DNA from 2 places in the Intrasporangium calvum DSM 43043 genome. Region 2 is predicted to be linked to the other one. Evidence: predicted binding sites of a transcription regulator. Region 2 holds the regulator's gene; the other holds the start of a gene.

Region 1 (5,006 bases), 490 kb from region 2:
CGGGCCGCAGGGGGCTCGGACCGCGGATTCACGCTGAGCCAGCCCAGCGGCATACGATCTGGGGTTTGTGACAGTCACCATCGGCGTCCTCGCCGTCCAGGGCGACGTGCGCGAGCACGTCGCGGCCCTCACCGACCTCGGCGTCGCTGCGGTCACGGTCCGGCGGCCGCACGAGGTCGACGCGGTCGACGCGCTCGTCATCCCCGGCGGGGAGTCGACGGTGATGGACAAGCTCGTCCGGGCCTTCGAGCTGCAGGAGCCCCTCCGGAAGCGGATCGCGAACGGCATGCCGGTCTACGGGTCGTGTGCCGGGATGATCATGCTCGCCGACCGGATCGCCGACGCGCGCCCCGACCAGGAGACGCTCGGCGGGATCGACATGACGGTGCGGCGCAACGCCTTCGGCCGGCAGGTCGACTCCTTCGAGACCGACCTCGACTACGTGGGCCTCGCGGGGACGGTGCACGCCGTATTCATCCGCGCCCCTTGGGTCGAGGCGGTCGGCGACGGGGTCGAGGTCCTTGCGCGCGTGAGCCACGGAGCCGCCGCCGGTAGGATCGTCGCGGTTCGGCAGGGAAACCTCATGGCGACCTCCTTCCACCCGGAAGTCGGTGACGATCGCCGGATCCATGCCGAGTTCGTCAGGATCGTCGAGCAGTGCCGCTGACCGGCCAGCGGGCGAACGCATCAGAAACGGAACGCGAGGGAACTGCATGAGCGGCCACTCCAAATGGGCCACCACGAAGCACCAGAAGGCGGCCAAGGACGCCAAGCGCGGCAAGCTCTTCGCCAAGCTCATCAAGAACATCGAGGTGGCGGCGCGGCAGGGCGGTGGTGACCCGGCAGGCAACCCGACGCTCTACGACGCGATCCAGAAGGCGAAGAAGACCTCGGTCCCCAACGACAACATCGACCGCGCCCTCAAGCGCGGCTCGGGCGCCGAGGCCGGCGGGTCGGACTACCAGACGATCATGTACGAGGGCTATGCCCCCAACGGGGTCGCCCTGCTGATCGAGTGCCTCACCGACAACCGAAACCGAGCGGCGGCCGAGGTCCGGACCGCCTTGACCCGCAACGGCGGCCAGCTCGCCGACCCCGGCTCGGTCGCCTACGTCTTCAGCCGCAAGGGCGTCGTCATCGTCCTCAAAGCCACGACCTCGGGCGAGTTGTCAGAGGAGCAGATCCTCGAGGTCGTCCTCGACGCGGGCGCCGAGGAGGTCAACGACAACGGCGAGACGTGGGAGATCGTCTCCGAGGCGAGTGACTTCGTCGCGGTGCGCACCGCGCTGCAGCAGGCGGGGATCGACTACGACTCGGCGGAGGCGTCGTTCGTGCCCAACCTCCAGGTTCCGCTGGACCTCGACGGCGCGAAGAAGATGATCCGCTGCATCGACGCCCTCGAGGACAGCGACGACGTCCAGAACGTCTACGCCAACGGCGACATCCCCGACGACGTCCTCGAGCAGCTCGACAGCGAGGAGTGACGGCCGACCGAGCCACGGGGCGGCGGTGCTGCCGTATGCCGCTGGGTTCGGTCCGCGCCGAAGGCACGCCGCGCGCGGCGTGCCTTCCGTCGCTCCGGGGGAGGGTGCCGTTACGGTGGAGCCGAACACGTGTTCGGTCAGCTGATCAAGTCTGGAGGTGGGTCGTGCGCGTCCTCGCGGTGGACCCGGGCCTCACCCGGTGCGGCGTCGGTGTCATCGACGGCCTGCCCGGTCGCCGGCTCTCGCTCGTCGAGGTCGGCGTCATCCGGACTCCGTCGACCGACGCCACGCCGAAGCGGCTCGTCGCCCTCGAGGAAGAGCTGCGCGAGTGGTTCGAGCGGACCCGACCCGAGGCCGTCGCCATCGAGCGGGTCTTCGCCGACACCAACCTCTCGACCGTGCTGGGCACAGCCCAGTGCACGGGCATCGTCATGATGCTGGCCGAGCGTCGCGGCCTCCCCGTGACGCTGCACACCCCGACCGAGGTCAAGGCAGCGGTCAGCGGCAGCGGACGGGCCGACAAGCGCCAGGTGACGACGATGGTCACCCGGCTGCTCGGGCTCGACCACGCGCCGCGCCCCGCCGACGCCGCCGACGCGCTCGCGCTGGCGATCTGCCACGTGTGGCGCGGCGGCACCCAGAACCGCCTCGCCGCGGCCGCGGAGGCACACGCCACGACCCTCGCCGCCCGCACGGCGACCCGACCCAACCCCGTCCCCACCGCTGGAGCGCCCCGCAGATGATCGCCTCGCTGTCCGGAACCGTCCTCAAGGCAGGCCTCGACTCGGTCGTCGTGGCCGTGGGTGGGGTGGGCATGCTCGTCCACACGACACCGGCCACCGCCGCCGCGCTGCGGATCGGCCAGCCCGCCGACCTCGCCACGACGCTCGTGGTGCGGGAGGACTCCCTGACGCTCTACGGGTTCGCGACGGAGGAGGAGAAGCACGTCTTCGAGACGGTGCAGACGGTCTCCGGGGTCGGGCCCCGCCTGGCCCTGGCGGTGCTCGCAGTGCACGACCCCACGTCCGTGCGCCGGGCCCTGGGCTCGGGCGACATCGCGGCCCTGACCAAGGTGCCGGGGATCGGCAAGAAGGGCGCCGAGCGGCTCGTCCTCGAGCTGCGCGACAAGCTCGGCGCGCTCGCCGGGTCGAGCGACGGCGCGAGCATCGGGCACCAGCGCATGGACGGCGAGCCGTGGCGCGAGCAGGTCCGCGAGGCCCTGGTCGGCCTCGGCTGGACGGTGCGGCAGGCCGACGACGCCCTCGACCGGGTCGCCCCCCAGGCCGCCGACGGGGCCAGCGTCTCCGCGATGCTGCGGGCGGCGCTGCGCGAGCTGGGCCGATGACCGTCGACGAGCAGGGCTGGGACCAGTCCTACGAGGCGACCGCCCGGATCGTCGACGCCCGCAGCGATCCCGACGACCGGCAGGTCGAAGCAGCCCTCCGGCCGCGGCGACTCGACGACTTTCCCGGGCAGACCCGGGTCCGCGACCAGCTCGGGCTCGTCCTTCGGGCGGCGAAGGGACGCGGCACGCCACCGGACCACGTGCTGCTCTCCGGCCCGCCGGGCCTCGGCAAGACCACCCTCGCGATGATCGTGGCCAGCGAGCTGGAGCAGCCCATCCGGATCACGTCCGGGCCCGCGATCCAGCACGCTGGCGACCTCGCCTCCGTCCTCTCCTCGCTCGCGGAGGGGGAGGTCCTCTTCCTCGACGAGATCCACCGGATGTCGCGCGCCGCGGAGGAGATGCTCTACCTCGCGATGGAGGACTTCCGCGTCGACGTCATCATCGGCAAGGGCCCGGGCGCGACGGCCATCCCGCTCGAGCTGCCGCCCTTCACCGTCGTCGGCGCCACGACCCGGGCCGGGCTGCTGCCGGCCCCGCTGCGCGACCGCTTCGGGTTCACCGGCCACCTCGACTTCTACGACCCGAGCGACCTCGTGACGATCCTGCACCGCTCCGCCCGCCTCCTCGGCCTCGACGCGGACGAGGACGGCATCGTCGAGATCTCCGTGCGCTCGCGGGGAACGCCCCGGATCGCGAACCGGCTCCTCCGCCGGGTGCGCGACTGGGCGCAGGTCCACGGCGAGGACCGGGTCACGCAGGCTGCCGCCCGCCAGGCACTCGAGCTCTTCGACGTCGACGAGCGAGGCCTCGACCGGCTCGACCGCGCCGTCCTCGACGCGCTCTGCCGACGTTTCGGCGGCGGTCCGGTGGGGCTGTCCACGCTGGCCGTCGCCGTGGGGGAGGAGCCCGACACGGTCGAGACCGTCGCCGAGCCGTTCCTCGTCAGGGAGGGCTTCATGGTGCGCACCCCGCGCGGGCGGGCCGCGTCCGCGCTGGCCTGGCAGCACCTCGGGCTGACCGCACCGCTCGACGCGCAGGGACTGTGGGGGGCCACCCTGCCGCTCGAGGAGGGGACAAACGGACGGTTCGAGACGTGACCACGGCGCGACCGCGGCCAAAACGTGACCGAGCCCAACGGCATACGGCCTCATCTCGGTCTGACAAACCCGCACGCCGGACGTAGACTCCTGCGGGCGCCTCCGCCGTCGCCGTGGCACCATCAAGTGCCTCCGGACGTTGACGTGGAGCCCACCCCATGCTGGGCCGCGTGCTGCCCGGAACGAGAAGTCGAAGGATTGAGCCTGATATGGATAACGGCAACGGGGCCAACTCGTTGATCATCCTGGCCCTGCCGCTGCTGCTGCTGGGCTGGATGTTCTGGAGTGCCAACCGGCGCACGAAGCAGATGCGCCAGTTCAACTCCTCCCTCAACGTGGGTGACCAGGTCGTCACCTCGTCGGGCATCTTCGGCACGATCCGGCACCTCGACGACATCAGCGCCCACCTCGAGGTGGCCGACGGCCTGATCATGCGCTTCGACCGCAGGGCGGTGGCCATGAAGCAGGCCGACGTGACCGCCCCGCAACCCGCCCGGCCGCAGTCGGACGACTCCTCCGAACCCGGTCAGTGAGGCCCACCCGTGGCTCGTAGCATCACGACGAAGAAGGCAGCTCTGCGGAGCCTCGCTGTCCTGCTCGCCCTGACCGTCGGCCTCGCCGTGCTGGCCGGGGGACTGTTCCAGTGGGCCGGCGGCCAGCTGACCCCACGGCTCGGCCTCGACCTCGAGGGCGGCACGGAGATGGTGCTCGCCCCGGTCATCGAGGACGGCTCCGCGGTCAACCCCGGCCAGCTCGACCGCGCCGTCGAGATCATCCGCCAGCGCATCGACGCCAACGGCGTCGCCGAGAGCGAGATCTCCACCCAGGGCGGCCGCAACATCGTCGTCGCCATCCCGGGAACCCCCTCCGAGGAGCAGCTCGACGCGATCCGCAAGCCGTCCCAGCTGCGCTTCCGGGCCGTCTTCGTCCAGGACTTCGAGCGGGCCGCTCCCCAGGCCACCCCCGAGGGAACGCCGTCCGGCACCGCGACCACCGGCACCTCGTCGGGTACCGCCACGACGACCGGCACCCCGACCCCCTCCGCCAGCACCACGGCAGCCAGCGGCGTCATCCCCG
Region 2 (5,006 bases):
CGAACCGAGCACCCACAGCGAGCCGATCACCGCGGCCCCTCTCCCCGAGACGAGTCTCCGGCCTTCTTTGTCCTTCATCGCTTCTTCCTCCATTTCATGAGTCGTTGTCCGTACGGGCCACTGGTCGGCCCGGTTGTTCTCGCCCGGTCACGGCGCCGGCGGCGGGATCGGGGCCAGGGGTCGGTCGCCCTGGGCCGGGAGTCGCTGGTCCGAGCGCCCGGCCGCGATCGCTGCGAGGTTGTACTCGGAGGTCGTGCCCTCGTCGAGGTAGTCGCCGTGCAGGAACGACTCCCGGAGGACCACGTTGGTCGCGCCGGGCTTCAGGGCCGCAGTGGCGCCGAGGGCCGCAACACCTGGAATCTCGCGTGGGTCCAGACCGTGCCAGTCGGTCATCGGCACGGGATCAGTCGGCGCGGCGAGGACGTTCAAGGCCCCTGGCTTGAGGCCGGCCTGCGCCACGGAGCCGAGCGACGTCCCGGGCGAGCCGAAGAGCGCGACGTCGTCCATCCGCATCACCTGCTGCAGGGCGAAACCGGTCACGACCGACCCGTAGGAATGAGCCCAGAGCGCTTGGTGCGCGGGTGCATCCCGGCTCGCGTCGATGCCGTTGGTGAACGAGGCCAGGTCGTCGGCCCAGGCCCGCGCCGTGTCGTCGCGCAGGACCGACCGGCTGGAGAATCCCCCGTCACGTCCTTGGGGAGCGGGGTAGCCCAACCAGATGGCGATGGCGACGTCGCCGTCGTCACCCTCCTCGCGCGTCTGGGTCAGCGCCAGTCGCCGCATCCCGACGAACCGGTCGTCGTAGTCCCGCAGGTCCCGCTCCGGTCGCGTCGAGAACCCCCCCACATAGGTCGCGACGTGCCCGGCGCGGTCGATGTCTCCGACGGTGGTGATGGCCCGGACCACCAGCCCGGAGACGTCGATGAGGAGCAGCTGCCTCGTCACCCCGTCGCGCTTGGCCAGGAGTGCGTCGATGGCCTCGATCGACTTCGCGCGCTCCCAGGTGGGTATCGCGGTGCGCTGGGGGATCGAACCGGCGCGTCGGAGCGCCTCCCTCGCCGGCCCGCGGAGGCGGGCAAGCAGGATCAGGTTGGCCTGGTGGCGGTCCCAGGCGGGGATCCCGTCCCGGGGGCCGACCCAGTCCGGGTGCTGGGTGATGGCCCGCCGCCGCTCGCTCACGGTGAGGCTGCGCCACCACGCCGCGTTGGCGAACGCGCCATCCGGCCGCCCCACCCCACCCTCGGGCGGTGGCGGCACCACGCCGAGCTCGTCGGGGACCGCCGGCGCCACCGGATCGGCCACCGCCCCGCGCAGACGGCGCTGCACCTCGACATCCGTCTCCGCAGCGACCCGAACCGCCTCGCCGAGGCAGCGCCCGACCTCGTTCACCATCAGGGCGTCCAGCCGCCCCACATGGGCGTCCATCGTCGGGTCGCCCGTGGGGAAGCGGTGGGGCACCTGGACGAGGCCGTCCGCGTCCGTCCACGCACCTCGGTCCCGTGCGATCCGCTCTGCTCGGTGGACCAGCTCGAGGCAGGCCTCCATCCGCGCCGCGAGACCGCGAAGCACCGACGCCGTGACCCCCATGCGGGCCGACACGTCACCCAACAGTGCCACCGCCCCCGACTGGGCCTGGCTCGCCGACGTCGCCGCCCGCCCCCGCCACTCGCGTCCCGCGGCCCGGGCACGCAGAGCCGCGTCGGCAGCCCCCATGACACGTCGCCGTTGGATCTCGAGCCGGTGGACCACCTCGAGGACCAGTGCGGGCCGAAAGGCCCTGATGTCCCGGACGCCGAGCTGCCGGGTCACGGAAGCTCACCGGACCCGCTGACGGCGCGGCGCGCCACCTGCTCGACGACGGCGTAGGACTCCCCCGCTGCCGCGAGGTCCATCCCGACCCTCGCGAGGCCGAGCCGGGCGCGCAGCAGCCGGTCACCCCACGCCACGCCGAGCTCCCGGATCGCCGCAGCGGTCAGACCCCCAGGAAAGGCCTGGGCCACCGGTGCCACGGCACTCCCGACGTCCACGCCGTCCAACGCCCGGACAGCCTCGCCGAACCTGCCCGAGTCGCGCACGAGCGCGTCGGGCTCCACCTCAAATCTCATCTGCAGACTCCTCCCAGCCCCATCCCGACGAGGCTAGGAAAAAGCGCCGATTCCGCCGGAGGTCTTGTCCACAGGCCGCCCCCCACCCGCCACCCGGTGCCAGACACGAGAACGCCGCACCGACGCCGGTCACGGCGAGGGTGCGGCGCTCCGGGTGCCCCGGCGGGGTCGAAGCGCCGGTGCACCAGCCGCTGAAGGTGGAGCCAACGCGGCCGATCAGGGGAGCCAAGCAGCACTCAGCGCGCAAACAGGAGCCAGCTGAGCGGCATACGGCCCGAGGGCTGTTTCAGAGCTCAGGGATGACGAGCGTCTGCCCAGCATGGACGTAGGAGGTGGAGAGGTTGTTGGCCAGCTGGAGCTCGACGACGCCGGCTGCGATCGGCAGCTGCGGAAGCTCTCGGAGGGCGATCTCGGACAATGTCTGCCCGGCCTCGACGGTGACCGACTCGGGCTGTCCGGACGCCGACGCCAGCTGCCCCGCGAGGGCCAGGCCGAGCGCGGCGACGAGCAGTGCGACGAAGAAGGCGACGACCACCCGACCCCGTCGAGTCAGCCGGTAGGTGGGCTCGGTCACGGGCGGCACGAGCACGAGTCGCGGCCGTGCCACCGGTGCTGGCTCGACCGGAACCAGGAATTCGAGAACCTGTGCGGCCATGGTGCCTCCCTCACTGCGAACGGGTGTTCGATAGAACGCCTGTACGAATTTCTAACACGTCACCCCGAAGATTGTCGAGCGACACGTCGAACAAATGTTTGGCAACTGTGTTCGAAGCCCCCTAGGCTTCATCCACAACAGGAAGCACACCAGTCACCACCGACAGTGCCTGTTGTGACAGCCTGAGACGAGTCGCCACCAAGCAGCCGCGTGAGCATGACGAAGGGGATCACCATGGGCGTGACCGAGCTTCCCGACCGGGACAAGGGAGACCGGCTGACCGTCCGTCAGCGTCGGGTGCTCGAGGTGATCCGCAACTCGGTCGACCGCCGCGGCTACCCGCCCAGCATGCGGGAGATCGGCGATGCCGTCGGGCTGTCGAGCCCCTCGAGCGTCTCCCACCAGCTCAACGCCCTCGTCGCGAAGGGCTACCTGCGGCGCGACCCCAACCGGCCGCGCGCGCTCGAGATCGTCTCTCCCGACGCGGGTCCGGCATCCTCGGGCCGTCGCCGAGGGACATCCGGCGTCGAGTCCGGGTCCGGCGCCCAGTACGACACCGAGACCGACTCGGGCGATGCCAGGCCGGCCGCCGCCTACGTCCCGGTCCTCGGCCAGATCGCTGCGGGCGTGCCGATCCTCGCTGAGGAGGTCGTCGAGGACGTCTTCCCCCTGCCGAGGCAGATCGTCGGCGAGGGCAACCTCTTCCTTCTGAAGGTCGTCGGCGACTCGATGATCGAGGCGGCCATCTGCGACGGCGACTGGGTCGTCGTGCGCCAGCAGCCGACCGCCGAGAACGGCGACATCGTCGCGGCGCTGCTCGACAGCGAGGCCACCGTGAAGACGTTCAAGCGCAAGGACGGCCACGTGTGGCTGTTGCCGCACAACCCCGAGTTCTCCCCCATCGACGGAGACCACGCCACCGTTCTCGGGAAGGTCACCGCGGTCCTGCGCCGGGTCTGAGCCCAGTCCGTATGCCGCTGAGCTCAGTCCCGTACACCGGCCCGGTCCCGCTCGGGGTGCGTATCACGTCGAGCCACGCCAGACTCTGACCGTCACCAGGCCTGCACACTCGGGAGGGCAGTCATGAGGCAGTCGCACGAGGCCGCCGTGCTGAACACGTATCGCTACCTGCGGTTGGCGACGATCCCGCTGCTGCTGACGCTGCTCATCGCGGTGGGGCTGGAGACCTTCCGCGGCGAGCCGTGCCTCCTCGGTTCGATCAGCGCGTATTACCACACCCCGGCGCGAGGTGCCTTCATCGGCGGGCTGTTCGCTGTCGGGGCGTGCCTCATCGTCTACAAGGGCAACGACCCGCTCGAGGACGTGTTGCTCGACTTCTCAGGCTTCATGGCCTTCGTCGTCGCGCTCGTCCCGACCGTCGTCGACACCGGGTGCGGCTCCAAGTACCCCGTGCAGAACCTCGATCTCACCGCCGCTGCCGTGCGCAACAACATCACCACGCTCCTCATCGCCACGGCGCTGGCCGTGCTCGCCAAGTGGCTGCTCGTCCGCCGGGACCGTCGGCGCGCCACGAGCACCCAGAAGGATCTCGAGCTCCCGATGCAGCCCGCCGACGAGGCTCCCACGCCGCTCAACGGTCACGTGGCTCAGTGGGCACGGCGCGCATCATGGATCTGTCTGGTGATCCTCGCTGTCGAGCTCGGTCTCTTCCTCTTCTGGCCGGACACCTTCAAGGACGTGAGCCACGGGGTCGCCGCGATCACCATGGTGCTGGGTGTCATCGGCGTGATGATCGCCAACGCTCGTGGCCTCAGCCGGGCTGAGCAGCAGTCCGATGAGCTCCGGTCCGCACCGACTCCACCAGGGGGGCGGGAGCCTGAGCAGGGGCCACGCGCTTGGGTCAACCGGTACAGCCTGGTCGCAGCCGTCATGGTGGCCCTGATCGGCGTGACGGTCGTCCTTCACCTGATGGGCCTGACCGGGAACTACGTCATCCTCATCCTCGAGGTCGTGGTCATCCTCAGTTTCCTGGTCTTCTGGGGTCTGCAGACAGCCGAGCTCTGGGACTACCCGACCCGTAAGGACAAGGTCGCTGCCGAAGGAGCCGCCGATGTCGTCGAGATCATTCCCTTCGAGCGGTTCTCGGCGCCCGACACCCAAGCGCGGGAGCCCCGGCCGCCCGGCACTCAGGCAAGGGAGCCCCGGCTGCCCTAGCTGTCGCACTGACCCGCCTGGCAGGTCAGTGCGACAGGCAGCCCCAATCGTCGAGTGTGCAGTTCTTCGCC

The links. The regulator LexA, encoded in region 2, represses DNA repair genes until DNA is damaged. The targets are predictions, from matches to a motif close to TCGAACANNTGTTCGA.
Region 1: ruvC (crossover junction endodeoxyribonuclease RuvC) is a predicted target of LexA. The motif match lies at 1,606-1,621, and genes of this name have one in related genera.

What each region holds. Positions count from the first base shown of each region.
Region 1 is NC_014830.1:2,087,918-2,092,923, reverse strand. It holds gene pdxT (pyridoxal 5'-phosphate synthase glutaminase subunit PdxT) at 68-667, shown strand; gene INTCA_RS09410 (YebC/PmpR family DNA-binding transcriptional regulator) at 714-1,484, shown strand; gene ruvC (crossover junction endodeoxyribonuclease RuvC) at 1,649-2,227, shown strand; gene ruvA (Holliday junction branch migration protein RuvA) at 2,224-2,829, shown strand; gene ruvB (Holliday junction branch migration DNA helicase RuvB) at 2,826-3,929, shown strand; gene yajC (preprotein translocase subunit YajC) at 4,139-4,462, shown strand; gene secD (protein translocase subunit SecD) at 4,472-5,006, shown strand, end outside.
Region 2 is NC_014830.1:1,600,912-1,605,917, reverse strand. It holds gene INTCA_RS07295 (hypothetical protein) at 1-78, opposite strand, end outside; gene INTCA_RS07290 (alpha/beta hydrolase) at 148-1,809, opposite strand; gene INTCA_RS07285 (hypothetical protein) at 1,806-2,105, opposite strand; gene INTCA_RS07280 (LysM peptidoglycan-binding domain-containing protein) at 2,392-2,760, opposite strand; gene lexA (transcriptional repressor LexA) at 2,977-3,720, shown strand; gene INTCA_RS07270 (hypothetical protein) at 3,844-4,935, shown strand.